3 regions of the Thalassolituus sp. UBA2009 genome follow, and region 1 is predicted to be linked to each of the others. Evidence: predicted binding sites of a transcription regulator. Region 1 holds the regulator's gene; each other region holds the start of a gene.
The links. The regulator FNR, encoded in region 1, switches genes on or off when oxygen is low (the NO sensors DNR and NnrR bind a similar motif). The targets are predictions, from matches to a motif close to TTGATNTANATCAA.

Region 1 (6,753 bases):
AGGCAGCCTGAATGGTGCGGAAGCGGTTTTCATCACCACCGCGGTCGGGATGGTGTTGCATCGCCAGACGACGATATTGTAATCGAATCTCTGCCCCTGTCACGGGCTTACTGAGTTCCAGTTCAGCAATGTCCTGATCCTCCTGTTCCGGCTGCAGCATTTTCTGCCAGAAGCTGCGCAGCAGATCATCCACCTCTTCCTGAGCGGTATTCAGCTGGCTGAGGTCGAGGTAATACTGTGCCAGCGGACTATGTTCTGTCAGTCCACGGTTGTGGGCGTTATCCGGCCAGGGTGAGCGGCAAATTCTGAGTGCGCTGATTTCCAGCAGGGCAGTTTGTTCAGCAGCCCATTGCTGCTGCAGACGGTAGAGGCAATGCATCAGAATAAAATGGCTGCGAAACATGGTGAGTGAATCGCGCAGGGCATCGGCGCGGAAGACTCCCTGTTCGGACGCCTGCAGCCAGCACAGCACATCGTATTCAGTGTGGCTCTGGCCGTCGGCCAGATACAGGTTCAGCAGTTCGAGCAGAGGAGCGAAGTCGTCGGTGGCGCTGTCACTGGCCGCCAGAGAAGAGAGGGCATCTGAGTTCATGCTCTTATGCTAGCACAGGGTGGTTTACAGGGGAGGCCTCAGGGCTGGTCCGGGTCGGTATCTTCAATCAGCTGGCGCGCAAATGCCGGCAGGCGATGTTTAATGCTGTTCAGCTTGTGCGAAAACACGTGATAACGACGGCGCAGAAACTGCAGAAATGTGCGCACTCTGGGGATAGTCGATACCAGCATAGACAGGCCCAGAATGATCAGGATAATGCCAAGCGGAATCGGCATTGGCGTAATAATAATTCCCAGCAGCAACAGCAGAATACCGGTCATCATTTTAAAACTGCGTTTGATCATTCTGCATCATCATCCGGATGTTTGTGCCGGTTTTCCCGGTTCTGGAGGAATGCTGTACGTTGTTGTTCAGGCATGCCCATGCTGACACCCTGACATGACTGTGTTGCGAAACCATGAAATCTTTTGGTACAGGCCGTTGTTTATGAGTGAGAAGGAAAAAAAGCCGCTGCCGAAACGCAGCCATCTGATTACCCCAGAAGGGGAGCAGGCCTTACGCCGGGAATATGATTACCTGTGGCGCACTGAGCGTCCAAAAGTGACGCAGGAAGTTTCAGATGCCGCCAAGCTGGGGGATCGCTCGGAAAATGCGGAATACATCTATGGTAAACGCCGATTACGCCAGATCGACAGTCGCGTCCGTTTCCTGCTGAAGCGTTTGGAGATTCTGACGGTGGTCGATCGTCTGCCGGCTGATCCGCAGAAAGTCTTTTTTGGCGCCTGGCTGGAACTTGAAGACGATGATGCTGAAATCCATCGCTACCGTCTGGTGGGCGAGGATGAAATTGATCTCAAACGCGGCTATATCAGCGTTGATGCGCCGTTGGCGCGGGGATTACTGGGAAAACGTGTCGATGATGAAGTGACCGTACGCCTGCCGAAAGGAGAAGAAACGTTTTACATCCTCAGCGTGTCTTACCAGCGCCCTGAATGGGATGCCGGCGGCAGTAATCAGGCCGTTTTCTCCGCCTGATGTATCTGCCTTCTGAAACAGCATGAAAGCTGACCTCTGCTAGGCTTAATGGCAGGAGGATCATTATGATATCAGTACGCACGATCATGGCTTTGCTGTTGGCTTTTCTGACGTTGACAGTCTTGGCCACCGACGCTGGGATGCAGAACGAAGCAGCCGCCGAAGGCGAAACCTGGCCCTTTGCCGGCGTTTATAAAATGCCGGTCTGGATTGATCAGGTACAGCGGGTCTGCCCGTGGAAGTCTGACGCCGGAGAGGGGTACATCCGCGTTGTCCGTACTAATGTGAAAGGCCCGCATGGCATTTATCTGCAGTGGATACGTAAAGGCATTGCCGGCAGTGAAACTCAGGCGATCTCAACGGTGCGGGTAGAAGAGCTGGAAGGACAGTATCAGGTTCATCTGCAGATGCCACAGCCGCAACTGAGTCCTGATGCCTGTCACCTGACGGCAATGGCCGAATCCATTATTACCGACCGGCGTTATAAAATGGAGCTTGTTGTGAAGGGGCCGGGAGAATATCAGCTGCTGGTCACCAGTCTGTTGCAAGGCGGTCTGTGACCGCCTTTTTCTTTTGGCTGCGCCCGGTATCAGCTTCAGATCAGTCGATCTGAACCACATCCAGACGGGTAAACAGATGGCCTTTATCCTGCTTGTCCTGCAGGGTGACAAAATCAAACAACTGGGTATCGCCTAACTGTGACGGTGCCACATTACAGATGGCGGCAAAGATATTCTCACTGCGTCCCGGCTGCTCTTTGTCCCACTGTTCCAGCATCATCTTAATATTCTGACGTTGCAGGTTTTCCTGTGAGCCACACAGGTTGCACGGAATGATCGGGAAGCCCCGTGTCTGGGAAAATTTCTCGATGTCTTTTTCTTTGCAATAAGCCAGCGGACGGATCAGCACGTGTTTCTGATCATCGCTCAGCAGCTTGGGTGGCATAGCTTTGAGCTTGCCGCCATGGAACATATTGAGGAACAGGGTTTCGATGATGTCATCACGATGGTGACCAAGAGCGATTTTGTTGGCGCCAATACTCTCGGCAAAGCCATACAGGGTGCCGCGACGCAGGCGGGAGCACAGACTGCAGGTGGTTTTACCTTCCGGAATAATTTCTTTCACCACGCTGTAGGTGTCTTTTTCGACGATATGATACTCAATGCCGAGCTGATCCAGGTATTCCGGCAGTACATGCTCAGGAAATCCGGGTTGTTTCTGATCCATATTCACTGCCACGATATCAAAGTGAATCGGTGCGCTTTTCTGCAGACTCAGCAGAATGTCGAGCATGGTGTACGAATCTTTACCGCCGGACAGGCAAACCATGACCTTATCGCCGTCTTCGATCATGCGGTAGTCTTCGATGGCCTTGCCGACATTGCGGCGCAGGCGTTTCTGCAGTTTGTTGAACTCGAGTTGCTCTTTGCGCTCGGCAGCGGATTCGATCATAAAAACACCCTGAATAATTGCGCCCGCTTTATAACAGAATGCATCGGGTGAAGGAACCGCCTGCGCAGGTCAGGCAGTTAAAAAGGAACGTCGCTCAGAGCGTTTGAGAGGAAGTACGCCTGCTCAGGCGGCACGGTCGAGCAGGGCAGTGGCCGCACCGAGGCTGGCGCAGAACTCTTCAATACTGACGCCGCTGCGGGGATGGTAAAAACGCTTCCACAGACGTGCGAGCTGTTCTGCGGTTGCATCGGCGGGCAGAACAAAATCATCATTGCGGGCATAGATAAACCAGGCAATGGCGGTGGCATAAGACAGGTTGGTGGTCAGCTCGGCATGAGGGTGACTGAGAAAATCATGCTGGCTGGCAAGGCCGCGCACGGTGCTGGCCAGTTCCGGCTGTTGCGCCAGATAAGCGTCCCATACATGGCGGTGGGTCAGGCTGTGAATGCGGTAAATGCCGAGAGCCCGTTGACCGGCGGCTTTGAGGTGCGATCCAAGAGCCGATTCCTGAGCCGCAGTTGCCAGCAGCAGGGTGCTGGCCATCGGGTTACTAACCCCGATGCGTTGCAGGGTTGGCTGGATTACCCAGCGGGTCAGTTCATTTGCGCAGATGCCCATGATCACCTCCTTATACGTCATATCGGCTGAATGACGCTGTTTCTGCAATCTTAGATCAGATTATTTTATCTGCTGCGGTTTTATACCAATTGCCAATAGATAGCCTGGATACCGGCGCCAGAAAAATAACGTCTGTTCAGCCTTTATTCTGGTAAAAGCATTTCCCGTACCAGAGGGCGTTGCATGAGTGTTCATAAGCAGAAAACAGGCATAAGAGGGCAGGCATAAAAAAACCGGCCTCTGGCCGGTTTTTTTGCTTACGGGTGAGCGGCTTACTCTTGCGGGTGAGCGGCACACTCTTTTTCAGTATTCAGACCGGCCAGTTCATACAGCATATCGGGGTCCTGCAGAATCACTTCTTTCCCCTGGGTCTCGATCAGACCGTTTTTCTGGAAGCGGGTAAACACGCGGCTGATGGTTTCTACCGCGAGGCCCAGATAGTTACTGATATCCACCCGCGACATCGGCAGGCGGAAATGACTGGCCGAGAAACCACGACGGGAATAACGCTGGGAAATATCAATCAGGAAAGAGGCCACGCGTTCTTCGGCGTTTTTCTTGCTGAGCAGCAGCATCATGTTCTGATCATGACGGATTTCGGTGCCCATGGTACGCATCAGCTGCTTACGCAGATCCGGCAGGTCATCGGCCAGACTGTCGAGTTGCTGCAGCGGAATTTCACAGACGGTGGTGGTTTCCAGCGCTTTAGCGGTTAACGGATAGTTGCCGTTATCATAACCGGCCAGACCAACCAGCTCAGAGGCCAGATGAAAACCGGTAATCTGTTCTTCGCCGTTACTCGCCAGAGTGTAGGTTTTCAGGGCACCGGTGCGTACGGCAAATACGGATTGAAACGCTTCGCCCTGCTGGAACAGCAGCTGACCTTTCTGGATCGGACGGCCACGGCGGATGATATCGTCGAGGCGCTCCATATCGGAATCGTTCAGGGACAATGGCAGACACAACGCATTCAGTGAGCAGGTCTGGCAGTGTGGTTGAGTGCCCCGCAGTGGAGCAGGCGCAACATGTGTCGTTTTCATGACTGATTCCTGAGTGAAACCCCGGTGTCGGAGTAAGTAACAAGTGCAGCAGTTGCGGCTATGTTCGGCATTAGCGCGCGATCTGTCAAGAAAGTAACCAGACCGATGCTGCCGTCCACAAACCAAATCCGATCAGTAATCCCCCGGCAACCTGACGCACGCGGTTGTTGCTCAGAAACGGCGTCAGTACATTGGCCGCCAGTGTGCTGGCAAACAGGGCTGGCAGGGTACCCAGACCAAAGGCGAACATCGCGGCGGCTCCCAGCAAAGGCTGGCCATTTGCGGCAACCCAGCTCAGCGTGCTGTAAATCAGGCCGCAGGGCAACCAGCCCCAGAGCATGCCCAGCCACAGACGATCTATCGCACGCGGAGATTGCATAAAACGGCGGGTCAGAGGCTGCAGGTATTTCCAGATTCCCTGGCCCAGTTGCTCAATACGGGTCAGCATCAGTGACCAGCGGGCAATATAGAGCCCCATCAGTATCAGCATCAGCGCGGCCAGTGTCCGCAAGATCAGCATCAGCCACTGGTGCTGGCTCTGCAGCCACAGACCTGCGCTGGCGACTATCAGCCCGGCGATGCTGTAGCTCAGTATGCGCCCGGTGTTAAACAGCAGCGTCACCCGGACACGCTGAGTTCCGGCGCTGCTGCCAATAGCCGCAGCAATACCACCGCACATCACCAAACAGTGGCTGGAACCAAACAACCCCAGCAGAAAGGCGGTCAGCAGCGACAGGGGCTCAATCATGGCTTGTCAGAAGGGGTTTGATCACTGTCGTCCTGACGGCGATTTATCGGCTCATCGTCATCAAACAGAATGCGGTGGGCGGGGGATTCCATGTCTTCAAACTGGCCGCTCTTCACCGCCCAGAAAAAGATCAGCACGGCAATGCCGATCAGCAGTAAAGACAGCGGTACCAGGATGTAAATGATATCCATCGATCAAACCTCAGAGGAGTCAGGAGCCGGCAGGCGATTCAGGCGCAGGGCGTTGGTGACCACCAGTAACGAACTGAATGACATGCCAATCGCAGCGGCCCAGGGCGGAACAAAACCTGCCGCTGCCACCGGTAATGCGATGAGATTGTACAGCAAAGCCCAGCCGATGTTCTGAGCAATAATACGGCGTGTCTTGGTGGCACCATCCAGAGCGGTCAGTAAGGTTTCCAGACGACCGTTGGTAAGCATGGCATCGGCGTTGGTCTTAGCCAGATCGGTGGCTTCGTTAACGGCCAGAGCAATATCAGCACCGGCCAGTACCGGCACATCGTTAATGCCGTCGCCGACCATCATGACCCGCTCACCGGCCTGCTGCCAGGCGCGCACTGCGGCCAGTTTCTGTTCTGGCGAGACGCCGGTCTGCAGGTCGGTAATGGCCAGTGCATCCGCCACCACCTGACCGGATGCGCCGGGGTCGCCGGTCAGCAGAGACACGGCGATACCGCGTTGTTGAAGTCCGCTGACAATCGACGCGGCGTTGCGGCGCAGGCTGTCATTCAGGCGCACCCAGGCCAGCGGTTGCTGATCACTGGCGAGCAGCAGCCACTGGCCAGCGGCCTTGTTGTCGGGCTCCGTCAGGGGGGCAGCTGGCCAGGCATAATCGGCGCGGCCAAAGCGCAGAGTGTGCCCGTTCCACTGGCCGCTGATGCCCTGGCCGGCGGTTTGTTCTGTGTTCTCTACGGCAGCCGCTTTGATGGTGCGGAAGGCACGGGCAATCGGATGGGTTGAGTGTTTCTCAAGGCCGGCGATCAGGGTCAGCAGCTGAGCTTCATCCAGATCCGCCAGAGGTTCGACCTGCTCCAGGGTTAATTTGCCCTGGGTCAGGGTGCCGGTTTTATCGAACACCACACGGTTAATCTGTGGCAGAACTTCCAGCACATGGCCTTTGCTGATTAACAATCCGCGTTCGCGCAGTGCGGCCGTGGCGGCTGTCAGAGCCGTTGGCGTAGCCAGTGACAGGGCGCAGGGGCAGGTTACAACCAGCACGCTGAGGGCGATGAAAAAGGCGTGTTCATCGCCTTGCAGCCACCAGAAGGTAAAGACCGAGCTGGAGAT
Region 2 (6,753 bases), on a different contig from region 1:
GACGCATCCAGCCAGACTGTCAGTATTGCGTCGATATCACTGCGGGCTGCCTGTGTGCTGCCTGCGCCGGGTGGGGGCAGCGTAGTGGGGGAGGTTGTGGTATCCAGACGGATACCGGCAGCGGGTCTGATCATAATTATCCGGGGGAAGTTTTAACAACAAAGAGAGTTTTAACAACAAAGAGAGTTCAGGGCATATCAAGGCAACTGAAACTGTCTGGCAGAATCTGCTGTTGGCTATCGCGCTCAAATTTTAAAAATCGGGTGGAACATTCCTGATTTTGCCAGGGTTTGCAATCGGAAACCGACAGCGTACAGACTCCGTTATAACAACCGTAACTCAGACGGTTTCTGCTGGCTGTATTATTCATTTCCAGCAGCGAGGCAATAACAGCGCCCACTGTGGTAACCGGGCTGCCTTCACAGGCGTAATTCTCTGCGGCAATTTCCGTGCTGGCATAGCGCATCACATTTTCCAGTAATCGCTGTTGGTCTGCCGCCGTTGGAATTTGGTGATAGGAACAGACCCAGGCACTGAACAAGCCCGCGGTAGCTCCCAACAGGAAAATAATAATATTCAGTGTTGTACGTTTCATCGCATAAATTTCCGCTTATAAACCGGCTTTGGCCCGTTCAATCGCGGCATTAATTGCCGCTTTCGCTTGTGGGCTGTTTTTCCAGCAGGTGGTTCTCAGCATCTGAGCCACTCTCTCGGCGATATCTTCTGCGTTGTAAGTGGCCAGCTCAGCCAGCGAACTGATGCCAATTTCCTCAAAGCGTTTGATCACGGTCGGGCCAACGCCCTTCAGCGCCAGCAGGGCTTCTTTTTCAGGTTCAGAAAATTTCATAGATTGCTTTATTTTAAGGGGAGGGGAATTCGGATTTGGTAGTTTTTTCGGTCAAAATCAAAGTCTTTCTTGGCTGAGTATTTTTTGGCATTGGACACCTCGTCGGTTTAACTTTGGTGTCCGTTAAAGCGGGGAAAGATCACCAATCCGTAGCAGCCACTTTTTAGGAATTACCATATTCGGAACTCTGATTTCTTTGCAGAAATTATATATTCTGACAAAAATTCTTTATCATTTTCATCAACTTCTACGGGAATTCCAACCTTTTCAAACTCTTTGGCCATAGCTTTTGCAACATTAATTTTATTTGGATCTTCTAAATATGTTTCTAATGCACTTGCCATGTTTTTTGCGTCAGCTTCTGAAACCAGTTGACCCTCAGACATGTCATATGCACCATTCCATTGGCCTTGCCAACCTTCAGGAGGTAAAGTTCCTTTTTCTTTCCAACCATATTCGATTGCAATATTCAGGTAAAATGCCCATCCAATGTTTGAAATATCGAACTCTAATCCTTCTGAGTTTTTTAAATCGATGCTCATTATTTACCCTCTCCTAGCCCTTCAAGCAGGGATCGCGTTAGCGGATCAAGGCGTGAAGCGCCCTTGTTGACTTGTTAAGTGTTTTCTAAGCATCTAGCAAAGGTCCAACCAAAACAGCCCCATTAGGGAGTAAAACGCTATCGTGCACAAATACAAAGCCATTATACTTGTCGGCGATGGTGAATAGGCTCTGCCAAATTGCATGATTTTCTTCAAACTCCCTTTCTGATACTAGACCCAACACAACTTTCGTATGGCCAATGGCATAACTTGTATCTGCCTTTCTTTTGGGATCTTGATCCAATGAGGAAATGTAACCAAGAAAGCCATTTATATGGTTCTGGACTTTTGATGATTCCATAATATTAAACCGGACCGTATCTTCGCCTAAATCAACATCATAGTATGTTGCTTTACGGAATAATCTTTTATCGCTTCTTACTTGTTCGAATACTTCAGAGAGATTTACTTTATCTCTTTGAATGTATATTGCTCCGTTAGCTGGCACAGTTTCTCCTTGGGCACTTAACGCCTGCATTTGCGGTTTGGGTGAAATGGCGGCTGTTTTGCATTTTTTGCAAAACAGGTGACAGTTTACCCAAATCCGGCAAGATGCACTTGTTAGGCATTTTTTCTTGATAGAAACAATGAAAAATCATCATTTACCTTTGACGCCATCAAAGTTAATTTACTTCCGCCATCAGAAACAAAACCTATGCATGTATTGCTGGTGTTTCCAGCCAATCCAAGCAGGGTATTTGGGCTATCTCCAATCAATTTTTTTGTATATTGACCCGAGAATGAAGAGCCAGAAACGCTGCCAATCAACTTAACAGAATACTTGCTTCCTCCAAGCGCTGAAGCTGGCTCTTCCCAAGACGCCTCTAACTTATGGTTACTTACTACAACTTTTGTCTGAGTTACGCCCTTAACAAACCATTCGCCCTCAAGCTCTTTAGGATTACCCAGATAATATTGCTCAATATAAGAACGAATTAGTTTCTGACGGCTGAGTGATTTTTTACTCAATTTTTCCCACTTTTCTCTCTGCTCTTCTTTCTTTTCATTAATGGCAGTGATTAATCTATATACATTTTCATGCGTATCATCTGACTCTAATGCCTTTTTGGCAATTTCTTCTGCCTCTTCGGTAAAACCTGCATCTAATAACAAATACCCTTGATTGGCCATTGCTAAAGTATTTTTATAACTGGCAGCTTTCTTATAGTTATCAATAGCTTTAATTTTCAAGCCAGCTTCTTGAGCACGCACACCCAGATTGTTTAATGCTGTAGAATTTTCACCATCAATTCTAATTAGTCTTAGGTAGTTACTTATTGATATGTCATCGATATCTTCATTGCTTGCTGCATAAGCAGAATTAAATAACTCGTCTCGATTATTGGGATCAAATTCTAAAGATTTATCTTTGCAATAGATAGAAATGGTTTTGTTACCTAGAGATTCTTCAATTTTAGAAAGGGCTTCATAAATTTTTGCCTTTTGATTTTCCTCTTCAACCTTTAACAAACGACTAATTAATAACCCTCGTGCTTGAACTGGATCATTATCTTTATTCATTGCATGGGCTAAGTTTACTTTAGCTTCTGTAATCAAAGGCTCTGATTTAAATTCGTTTACTGCTTTTTCCCAAATCTGGACTTCCTTATTGTATTGCATGCTGTCACTTAAACAGAATGAAAGCCATGTTAAGCTATTTAGCTTTGATTCCTCGGTCTTTGCTGTGCGCGCCAACTCTTCTAGCTCAAGAATTGCCGCGTTGTCCTTACCTTTCTCAAACTTAAAGAAAAGATAAATCGCCTTATTTTCCTCTAACTTAACTTCATCTTTTTCTTCCAATGCATACTTTTTAAAAACCTTTTCGGCTGCGTCTAAATTCCCATTTTCAAATGCAGTGTGCATCTCTGAAAACCAGCCTTCCTCCTTGGCCTTTTCTTCTTTTTCCGTCTCTTCATCATGGTCTATCGGCTTTTCATCAGCATTCGATAACTTAACTACTTTCTCGTTGCTTCCATTTATTGGCGCGACAGCGTTCATCCCAATCTCGGAATTGCCGTTCCTGAAAGAAAAAGAAGTTAGCCTAGAAATAAAATTAGAGATAGCATCTCTGCAAATTATTAGTAGCACTAAAAACAAAAGGCTGACCATATTTTCAGATAAAAACCCAGTTATTATCTGCGTTATTTCTAGTACGGTATTTGGTGTATCAGACATGAATTATATTTATCACCTTGTAAGCCTAACAGTTTCTTAGTAGGCATGCTCATTAACACACCTAAGCCCTTATTCAGATTTCCAGCCTAACCTATTGTCCGGGCTGTAGAAATCATCGTTATTTTCTTTCTTGTCAGGATATAAACGCGCATGCGCGCTTTTACCTTGAGTCGCTCTTTACACTTTGCGCGTTATCACTTTTCGCAGAATATTAAGTGATTGATTTTCTTCCATTTTTTCTGAATTGAAGGTGTCAATCTGCGCATGCGCGTTTTTCTGCCGGAGCGTAAACGCGCATCAGATTCCATAAACAGTAAAATATACTGGTTGTTTGTATATTATTTTGCGTTGGTGATTTTCAGTGCTTTTCTGGCAGTGAAAATCGTTCTGGTCTGCTTGTATTCCAGACACGCTGCCGCCCGTCCTTGTATACGCAGGGCAGGAATCGCGTGGTTTTATCATTCGGGATTGTAAGCGGGGAGGGCGTGTGTCCGGACGGTGTGTTCGTACGATATGGTGGCCTCCCTGCTGAGGTTCGAGAGTACTGAACTTCAGGGAGCGATTCAATAATTGATAGAAACAGTTACAACTGGCACAAGGCGGCAATGCTGTATTACCCATAGTCGGGCAGGTTCAGGCTCTGCTGAGTAGCGCTGTGCGGGCGGCCATAAAAAAACAGGGCAGCACATTGTGCTGCCCTGTTGCTGTCATGGTAAAAAGCATTTGCCGGTGTTCCGGCAAAATAACCGCGACGGTTATTCGGCCTGAATGCCCACAATTAACCATGGTGCGTTGTCTTTGCTCAGATCGCGCTCCAGATGCCAGATATCAAAAATACCGTCTTCGGATTTTTCCAGCAGGTCGCGTACGCGGCCTTTAAACAGCAGGCTGATTTCGGCGTTGTCTCCGGCCTGACCGGCGGCGACGATTTCGGCGCTTAAATCCAGCACTTCGGTTTGTGGTGGCACCATCATGCGGTTGCGCTGGTTGGCGAGGGCGGCATACAGGCCCGGGCTGACGTATTCAGTGATGGTGTCGAGGTTGCCCTGATTCCAGGCTTCCTGCACTTCACGGTAGTGCTGTAAGGCGCCGTCGATAAAGGCTTGCTGATCAAAACCTGCTGGCAGATCAATGCTGGCTTCGGCAGCAAAAGCGGCGCTGTTGCCAGAGGCCGGAGCAGCACCGCTGTCGGCCAGGTTGCCCATATCGAAGCTCTGACGTTGCTGGGCAGCATTGCCGGCAGCGGAATAAGCACTCTGTGGCGCATTGTGCTGAGCGGCGCGGCCACGCAACAGCTTAAACAGAACAAAGCCAACCAGCGCCAGCAGCAGAATATCCATCATCTGAATGCCTTCAAACGCGCCGCTGCCCAGCAGGTAGGCGAACAGACCACCGGCCAACAGGCCGCCCAGCAGGCCTTTACCCAGGCCACTGCCCGGACGGGCGCTATTGGCTGGCTGCTGTTTTTGGGTCTGATCCGGGGTGGCTTTTTTCTGCTGGAAAGGTACAGATTTGGTTTTGCCAAAACCACCGGAGCCAAAGCGTGCCGCATCTGCGGTGCTGGCGAGTCCGAAGGTAAGCATCAGGGCGGTGAACAGGGTCCAGAAGGCTTTCATAGTATCCTCGTTGTATTTTTATGCCGGTCTTTCTGCATAGGGTTTCCGCAGAAAAGCCATTTTCAGGCATGCATCATAGGGCAGTGAGAAGGGGGCGTCATGCAGGGAATTGGCAGGAATCGTAAATGTGATGGACGTTTTATTTTGCGTGAATTTAACCATTCAAAGTGTGTGTGAATTGATTCAGGTCAATTTCTGATCAGGCCATTTCTCTAGACTCGCCGGAGTCTATTAATAAAAACAACAGCGACAGGATGTTCCGGCTATGGATATGTATGAGTGGACCGCTGACCTTAATCTGGGAATTGAGGTAATTGATGCTCAGCATCGGCAGATTGTGCAGTACATCAATGATCTGACCCATGCTATTGGTTCTGAAGATGTTGATGAAGTCTTTGATGTTATGGAGCGCCTGCGCGACTACACCCTTGACCATTTTGCCTTTGAAGAACAGTTAATGAATCAGGCGGGCTATGTTTTGCTGAGTGCGCACCAGATGGTGCATCGCCGCTTTGAAGATAAAATTTCCCGTATGCAGGAAGAGCTGACCAGCGGTCGTGATCCTTTTGGTATCGCCCGCCGGGTACGTACATCATTAATGGCGTGGCTTATTCAGCATATCCGCCACGAAGATGTTGATTATGTGCCGGTGGTAAAAAAAGTACTGAAACGGGAAGAAGGCTGGATTAATTCGGCGTTGAAGCGGATTTTTGGTAACAACACTTCCAACGCCTGATCATACTCTCTGGCATAAAAAACGGCTGACGCTTTTGGCGGACAGCCGTTTTTTTATACGTTTTTACGGGCTTGTATTTACCAGAACAACCAGGCGAACAGGGTCAGTACAATAATACAGGCCAGGTTCAGCCAGATGCCTGCACGCATCATTTCACTTTGTTGCACATAACCGCTGCCAAACACGATGGCATTGGGTGGCGTGGCGACCGGCAGCATAAAGGCGCAGGATGCGGCGATAGCAATCAGTGCCGACAGAATAACGGGTGATACACCCAGGCTGTCGGCAATGGCCGCAAACACCGGTACTAACAGTGCGGCGCTGGCGGTGTTGCTGGCAAACTCGGTAAGAAACACCACGAAGGTCACAATGCTCAGCAGTGCTGCGAGAGTGCCGCCGGAGTGAAGAAAATCGCCGATACTGTGCGCCAGAAATTCACTGGTGCCGGTGGTTTTTAAAATTGCGCTGAGGCACAGACCACCACCGAACAATAACAGCACACTCCAGTCGGTGGTTTTTTCAATGTCTTTCCAGGTTACAACGCCGCTGACCGCGAGTGCGATTATCGCGCTGATGCCAATAACGCTATCAAACGAGGCAAGGCCACCAAGCCAGGAGTTTAACGGCGCACTGAATATCCAGCACAGTACGGTCAGGGTAAAAATGGCGAGGGTAATACGTTTGTTGTTATCCCAGACCAGAGTACTTTTCTGCACGCTGAAGCGTTGGTTCAGATCGGGCTTAAGTACCCAGTACAGTACGCCGACAGCAACCGGC
Region 3 (6,753 bases), on a different contig from region 1:
GTATCCTGCCGATCAGGCACGCGGCTTTAATGCCGGCGATCTGCGTGGTGCTTTCACTTTGCGTAAAACACTGGAGGAATAACGTGTCGGAACACCGTATTGATATTCGCTGGGAAAAACAGGGTGAGTTTTCCCATGAGGGATTTGAGCGCCGCCATAATATTCAGTTTTTACCTCAGGTCAGTCTGGCTGCAGGTGGGGCCGGTAACAATTTTGGTGCCGACCCTGAACAGATGCTGGCGGCGGCAATGGCCAGCTGCCATATGCAGACCTTTCTGGCACTGGCGGCAAAAAAGCGCCTGCAGGTGTTGTCGTATGACGATTCGGCGGTGGCGGAAATGGAACAGCGCGACGATGGAAAATTCTGGGTTGCCCGTATCCGTCTGAATCCGAAGGTGGTTTTCGGCGGTGATAAACAACCGGATGAAGCGGCGGTGATCGCCATGCACGATAAAGCACACCAGCATTGTTTTATTGCTAACTCCACTACCAGCGACGTTCAGGTTAACCCGCTGTTCTGAGTGCTGTAAGCGGCGCCGATTGCCTTTATGGGTGATCTGCGTCGCCTTTTACCGTTAAGATTCAGCTACTCTTTTACGTAACCAATGTTTATCAAGTGGTTTACCTGACGGTGCTGAACTGAGCTTTGATGATTCTCTCCTTTTCTAAAATGGTCGGCCTCTCCGGCGTTGATAACAACGAAAATGCCCGCGCCCGGCGCATTGGCCGTATGTTTGAATGGCCGATGATTCTGATCGCCTTCTGGATTGTATTCGAGTGGTATCTCGAAGCCCGCGCCGATGGCCCACTGCCGTACACCTACATTACCGACTGGTTTTTGTGGACTTTCTTTTTGCTGGAAACCCTGGTGCTGACTGCGGTGGTGGACGATAAGGCGCGCTATTTACGTAATAACTGGAGCAATCTGGTGATTGTGATTGCCGGTATGCCGTTGCTCTGGCAGGCCTTTCCCCACGCAGGTGGCTTACGTGCACTGCGATTGCTGGCGATGTTCACCATGCTGATGAATATGTCCGGCTCGTTCCAGAAAATTATGGGAAGAAATCACCTCGGGCCGACCCTGATGGTGAGTTTCATCATCATCATTATGGCCGGCACTTTAATGGCGGTGATTGATCCCAATGTGCAAACACCGATGGATGGTATCTGGTGGGCCTGGGTAACGGTAACCACCGTGGGCTATGGTGATATTGTGCCGGGCAGCACCGCCGGGCGTTTATTCGGGTCGGTACTGATTCTGATGGGAATTGGTTTATTTTCGATGATGACCGCCAGCTTTTCTGCGTTTTTTATGCAGCAGGAAGAAGAAGACCTGATTGCCAAAGAAACGGCGAATGCTGACCGGCTGGCTAAAATGGAAAGCCGTATGGAGCAGCTGGAAACCAAACTGGATCAGCTGCTGACCATTGCCCTGGAAGCTGAGCAGCAACGCCGTGAACAGGGACGCGACCTGGATGGTGGCGAGCGTTAATCAGTCTGTTCTGCGCACTGGATACATTGGGTTGTGTAAGGAACGGCCTGCAGGCGCTTTTCGTCAATCGTATTTCCACATTCGCTGCATTCGCCATAAATTCCTGCATCCAGACGCGCCAGTGCCTGATTGATCATCGTGATCTCGTGTAAAGATTCACCGGCAATGGCATGCAGTACATCGTCATTTTCCCGCTCTACCGCTTGTTCGGCAAAATCTGCGGACAAAGGCTCATCGCGGTGACTGGCATCACGCTCAACCTTACTGGCGCGGTTTTCCAGCATGGCTTTACGCTGTGTTAACACTTGTCTGATGGCGCTGGTATCCATATCACTTTCCTTTGTTAGCTTTACTTCAGGCTAGGCCAGAGGAGGGTTTTTCTCCTTGATGTGCATCAGGAAGCTGGCAACTTCCTGCGCTGAGGGCGGATGGCTTAGCCTACACTGTGCCAAACGGCGGAGAGGCACGTTATGGAAGATCCACTCTATCTGAATGATCCCTATCAGGTTCTGGGACAGAAAATGCATTTTATGCAGCGACTGGAGCGTCTTTACCGGGTATTGCGCGAGCAGTACGAGGGCGTGCAGCGTTTTGCGCTGGTGCTGTACAACCCTGAAGATGGGCTGCTGTCGACTTTTGTTTATGAAAGCGATGACACCTCGCCGCTGTTAGGTTACAGCGTGCGGCTGGATGACGTGCCGTCACTGCAGGCTCTGGCCGATAAACCGGCTTTGCGGGTGGTTAATGACATGCGCTGCTTCCGTCATAAGAGTTTGTCTGTTCATACCGCAGCGTTGTTGTCGCAGGGCTACCGGGCGAGCCTCACCATGCCGGTATTCCATGATGGTGCTTTGCTGGGATTTCTGTTCCTGAACTCACTGCAGCGGCATTATTTTTCTGAGCAGAAAATTGCCTACTGCAACCTGTGGGCGCATCTGGTTGGCCAGTTGCTGGTGCGCGAACATGATGCGGTTGCCCGTATGCAGGCGCTGGTAAAATTTGCCACCGACGTCAGCGGTCGCCGTTCGGTAGAAACCGATGCCCATGTGCGGCGCATGGCTGCCTATGCGCGCATGATTGCCCGTGCACTGCAGAAAAAACTGCAGTTAAGCGATGCCTTTATCGAATATCTGGCGTTGTTCGCTCCTCTGCATGACATCGGTAAAATTGCCATTCCCGACAGTATTCTGCACAAAGCCGGCCCGCTGACGGCGGACGAATTCGAGCGAATGAAATCCCATGTGAAAGTCGGGCGCGATATTGTCGACCAGGCTCTGGAGCATTTTGCGCTCGGCGATATGGAGCACACAGAAATGCTGCGCAACATTGTTCAGTATCACCATGAAAAACTGAATGGCAGTGGTTATCTCGGGGCAGAAGGCGATGACGTACCGCTGGAAGCACGGATTATTGCGGTGGCCGATATTCTTGATGCCTTGTTAAACCGGCGCAGCTACAAGGAAGCCTGGCCACAGGACAAAGTCTTCGCTGAATTACAGCAAATGGCGGCGCACAACGAGCTCGATCAGGCTTGTGTGGATGCCGTGTTAAAGCATCCACAACAGGTTGATGATATTCAGCGACGCTATCCGTCCTGAGTCTGCTCAGGACTGTTCCAGCAATTCAATCGCCAGACGGACAAAGTCTTTGGAGCTGAGCAGACCGATCAGATGATTTTCACTGTCAGTAACCAGTAAGCACCCCTGACGGCTGTTGCGTAATTGCTGACCGGCGACGGTCAGTGGCATATCGGCCGGAATGGTTTGTACATCGGTATTAATGCAGGAGCTCAGTTTGGTTTGTGCCAGATACGTCTGCAGATTATGCGCGCCAAATTTATCGGTAATACGGAATGCTTCGGTTAAAAATTCTTTCTGACTGAGCAGGCCGAATATTTTCCCTTCTGCATCAACTACCGGAATGTGGCGAACCTGATGGCGCCCCATCGTTTGTTCAGCATCCTGCAGGGTATCGTCGGGCAGGTGAGTAAGCAGTTCGCGGGTCATCAGGTCGCTGACCAGTTTCATAGCATGTTCCTGTAAAAGTACGCCGGACGGAGCAGTCGCTACGGCGGTGTGGTTGTGTATTGTTTATCAGTAAAGCAGGAAATAGCCGGAGTGCTATGCTGAAACTATTCAAAGGAGGGTGGTATGAGCATCAATAATCACATTCGTAATTACTATGAACAGCTGGTTGCCGAAGAGATCCTGCGTCGTTTACATGGCCAGTCGCCAGCGGTCAGCATCGAACATATGGCTGATATCGCCTGTGTTGCTCTTAACCGACTTCCTCCCCGCTATATCCGCTTTGAGGTGGATATGGCGTTTTTTATGACTCCGGATGAACTGGTGAAAACCAATAACAGTGTGACCGAGGCCGTCACGGAGGCTATCGCTTTCGTCGAAAAACACCGGCGTGAAGAAGATGAGTAGTGACCTTTTCTTTACATAATGTAAAGAAACACTCCAGCTGCTTGAAACTACAGCACTTTTTCTCCGACACTGGACCCCGGACCCGGGGGGACGTATGAATCTGTTATTAGTTGATGACGATCAGGAGCTGTGCGCATTACTGCGCCGCTACCTTGAGCGTGAATTATTTAAAGTGACAACGGTACACACCGCAGACGAAGGATTGAGTGAAGCACTGACCGGCAAATACCAGGCAGTGATTCTGGATATTATGCTGCCGGGTGGTAACGGCCTGGAGATTCTGCGCAGTATCCGTCAGCGCAGTGATCTGCCGGTTATTATGCTGACGGCCAAAGGGGACGAACTGGACCGTATCGAGGGGCTGGAAATCGGCGCCGATGATTATCTGCCCAAACCCTGTAACCCGCGTGAGTTATCCGCCCGCCTGCGTTCAGTATTACGCCGTAATCGCTCTGCAGAAGTGGTATCTGCCAACATTGAGCTGGATGAACTGGTGATTGATCTCGACCAGCATCAGGTATTGCGCAACAACGAAGCAGTCGAATTAACGGTGACGGAATTTAATATCCTCAGTGTGCTGGCCCGTGATGCCGGCAAAGTGGTGGAAAAGAACCGCTTGGCAGAGCAATCCATGCAACGCTCTCTGACGCTGTTTGACCGCAGTCTGGATATGCATCTGAGCAATTTGCGTAAAAAACTCGGACCCAACCGTAACGGCGATGCCCGTATCCGTACCATTCGTGGCGTTGGCTACATGTACGCTCCGGAACAGGAGATGGCTCAGGCCTGATTCGTGCGCGGCATTTTTATCCGGATCTATCTCGCCTTCATGGTCACCAGTCTGGTGGCCACGCTGGTGACCCTGTTACTGGCAATGTATTACCGCCAGTGGTCGAACGACTCCGTTAACCTGATTGCGCCAACCGGCGGGTATATCTCCGCAGCTGAACTGATTCTGCAGCGTGGCGGTGAACCTCTGCTGCTCGAATGGCTGTTAACCTTCGAGCGTCATCCCAGCGTGAACGCTTATGTGTTTGATGATCAGGGCATCAGCCTGCTGCCCAATGTGCCGGCTGACGTGCTGGAATATGCCTTTGCCTCTGACTCTTATCAGGCGCGGGTTAACCCCCTTGGGCAAACTGAAATCCTGGTGAAAGCACCGCTGCAGAGTCATGACGGCCGGGTTTATCTGCTGGTGGTGGAGTTCCTCCATCCGCTCGCGGTGTTTAACCTGCCGGCCTATCTCGGCTGGGGTTTTCTGGCATCGCTGCTGTTATTTGCCATCTGGGGTTTTGTACTGTCGCGCTATATGGCGCGGCCATTACTGTCTTTACAGCGCAGTGTGCGCGCCTTTGCCGATGGCCAGTGGCCGGTGCGGATTGCGCCGAAGTTATTACTGCGGCGTGATGAAATCGGCGAGCTGGGGCGTGAATTCGGGCAGATGGCCGAGCGTCTGCAGCGCCTGATTTCCGATCAGCGCCAGCTGTTGCGCGATGTTTCCCATGAGCTGCGCTCGCCGCTTGCCCGCACTGCCGTGGCGCTGGAACTGGCGCGGCTGGATGCGCTACCAGAGCAGGTGGAATATCTGGACCGTATTGAGCTGGAAACTCAGCGCCTGAACGAACTGATTGAAGACCTGCTGAGTATGGCCCGGCTTGAAACTGTGCAGGATTACAGCCACTGGCAAACGGTCGATTGTACTGCGTTGCTGCAGCAGGTCGCCGCTGATGCACGCTTTGAGCGACCACAGAATGTCTTGCAACTGAATGTGCCGGCAGATGCCGTCAGGGTGCAGGGTGATCCCCGCCTGCTGACATCGGCGGTTGAAAATATTGTCCGTAATGCATTGCTGCATACCGCAGCCGGCACATCGGTCGATATCGATCTGAGCAGCAGGGACGGCCAGATACAGATTGCGGTGCGTGATCATGGGCCCGGTGTGCCGGAGCATCTGCTGGCCGATTTATTAAGACCCTTTGTACGCAGTGAACAGGCCCGCGAACGTAGTCCCGACAGCCTGAACAGTGGGCACCGAGGTTTTGGTCTGGGCCTGGCAATTGCTGATCGTGTTATTCGTCACCACGGTGGTGACCTGCGCCTGAGTAATCATGAGCAGGGTGGGTTGGTGGTTACTATCAGGCTCCGGCAGAGGTCAGCGGCAGATGGCTGAAATGGCACTTTACGTCCCTTTTACGCCTGCAGGGCTGGGTATTTGCGGCAGGCTGCCGTTAAAATCCATGAATTCTTGTTACGGGGTTTGTCTGTGAGGTTATCGGGCTTATTGTTATGTTGTTGCGTCTGGACGGCTCATGCCGCGCCTGATGTACACATATTGCCAGCAGAACCCGCCTCTGTTCAGCCTCCTGTGCAACATCCCGGACTGCAGCTGGAATGGAACAACAGCCGCCCGGAGCAGCGTCAGGCCCTCGATAATTTCTATCGCTCAATACAGAACATGCAGGTGCAAGAGCAGGCCATACAGCGTATGGAACGCCAGCAACGTATCGAGCAGCTGCGCGGCATGTCGCCTGAGCAGCGTCAGCAACAATTCCTCAACTTCGTTCAGCAACAGCAGCTTGCCCCCGGGCGCTGATCCTCTTCTTTTCCCAATCTCTTGCGCAGGTCGCCAGTTGGCGGGTCAGGCATTAGAATGCGTGTTTTTATTTTTCCGGATCTGGTTATGAAAACGCGTATTACTGAATTGCTGGGCATTGAGCATCCATTGCTGCTGCCCGGTATGAGCTGGATTTCTACCCCTGAGCTGGTGGCCGCTGTCTCCAATGCCGGTGGCCTGGGAATTCTTGCCAGTGGTCCGCTGACGGTCGGTGA

Region 2: the regulator FNR is predicted to act here: its motif matches at 5,419-5,432, upstream of B3P58_RS05305 (bacteriohemerythrin).
Region 3: the regulator FNR is predicted to act here: its motif matches at 1,877-1,890, upstream of B3P58_RS11185 (TraR/DksA family transcriptional regulator).

What each region holds. Positions count from the first base shown of each region.
Region 1 covers NZ_DDCJ01000141.1:31,997-38,749, forward strand. Annotated here, with positions in the region: gene B3P58_RS16875 (DNA-J related domain-containing protein) at 1-592, opposite strand, end outside; gene B3P58_RS16880 (PGPGW domain-containing protein) at 631-897, opposite strand; gene greB (transcription elongation factor GreB) at 1,040-1,588, shown strand; gene B3P58_RS16890 (hypothetical protein) at 1,654-2,148, shown strand; gene ttcA (tRNA 2-thiocytidine(32) synthetase TtcA) at 2,189-3,040, opposite strand; gene B3P58_RS16900 (hypothetical protein) at 3,164-3,658, opposite strand; gene fnr (fumarate/nitrate reduction transcriptional regulator Fnr) at 3,931-4,698, opposite strand; gene B3P58_RS16910 (sulfite exporter TauE/SafE family protein) at 4,784-5,446, opposite strand; gene ccoS (cbb3-type cytochrome oxidase assembly protein CcoS) at 5,443-5,637, opposite strand; gene B3P58_RS16920 (heavy metal translocating P-type ATPase) at 5,641-6,753, opposite strand, start outside.
Region 2 covers NZ_DDCJ01000048.1:2,629-9,381, forward strand. Annotated here, with positions in the region: gene B3P58_RS05270 (N-acetyltransferase) at 1-134, opposite strand, end outside; gene B3P58_RS05275 (hypothetical protein) at 188-595, opposite strand; gene B3P58_RS05280 (helix-hairpin-helix domain-containing protein) at 611-847, opposite strand; gene B3P58_RS05285 (hypothetical protein) at 1,018-1,389, opposite strand; gene B3P58_RS05290 (hypothetical protein) at 1,475-1,897, opposite strand; gene B3P58_RS05295 (tetratricopeptide repeat protein) at 2,011-3,624, opposite strand; gene B3P58_RS05300 (Tim44 domain-containing protein) at 4,380-5,240, opposite strand; gene B3P58_RS05305 (bacteriohemerythrin) at 5,506-5,976, shown strand; partial or broken gene B3P58_RS05310 (SLC13 family permease) at 6,054-6,753, opposite strand, start outside.
Region 3 covers NZ_DDCJ01000089.1:29,200-35,952, forward strand. Annotated here, with positions in the region: gene B3P58_RS11170 (Tll0287-like domain-containing protein) at 1-82, shown strand, start outside; gene B3P58_RS11175 (OsmC family protein) at 84-521, shown strand; gene B3P58_RS11180 (potassium channel family protein) at 650-1,492, shown strand; gene B3P58_RS11185 (TraR/DksA family transcriptional regulator) at 1,489-1,821, opposite strand; gene B3P58_RS11190 (HD domain-containing phosphohydrolase) at 1,963-3,090, shown strand; gene B3P58_RS11195 (HPP family protein) at 3,097-3,519, opposite strand; gene B3P58_RS11200 (late competence development ComFB family protein) at 3,643-3,924, shown strand; gene B3P58_RS11205 (response regulator transcription factor) at 4,019-4,714, shown strand; gene B3P58_RS11210 (sensor histidine kinase) at 4,718-6,094, shown strand; gene B3P58_RS11215 (DUF3106 domain-containing protein) at 6,257-6,517, shown strand; gene B3P58_RS11220 (NAD(P)H-dependent flavin oxidoreductase) at 6,605-6,753, shown strand, end outside.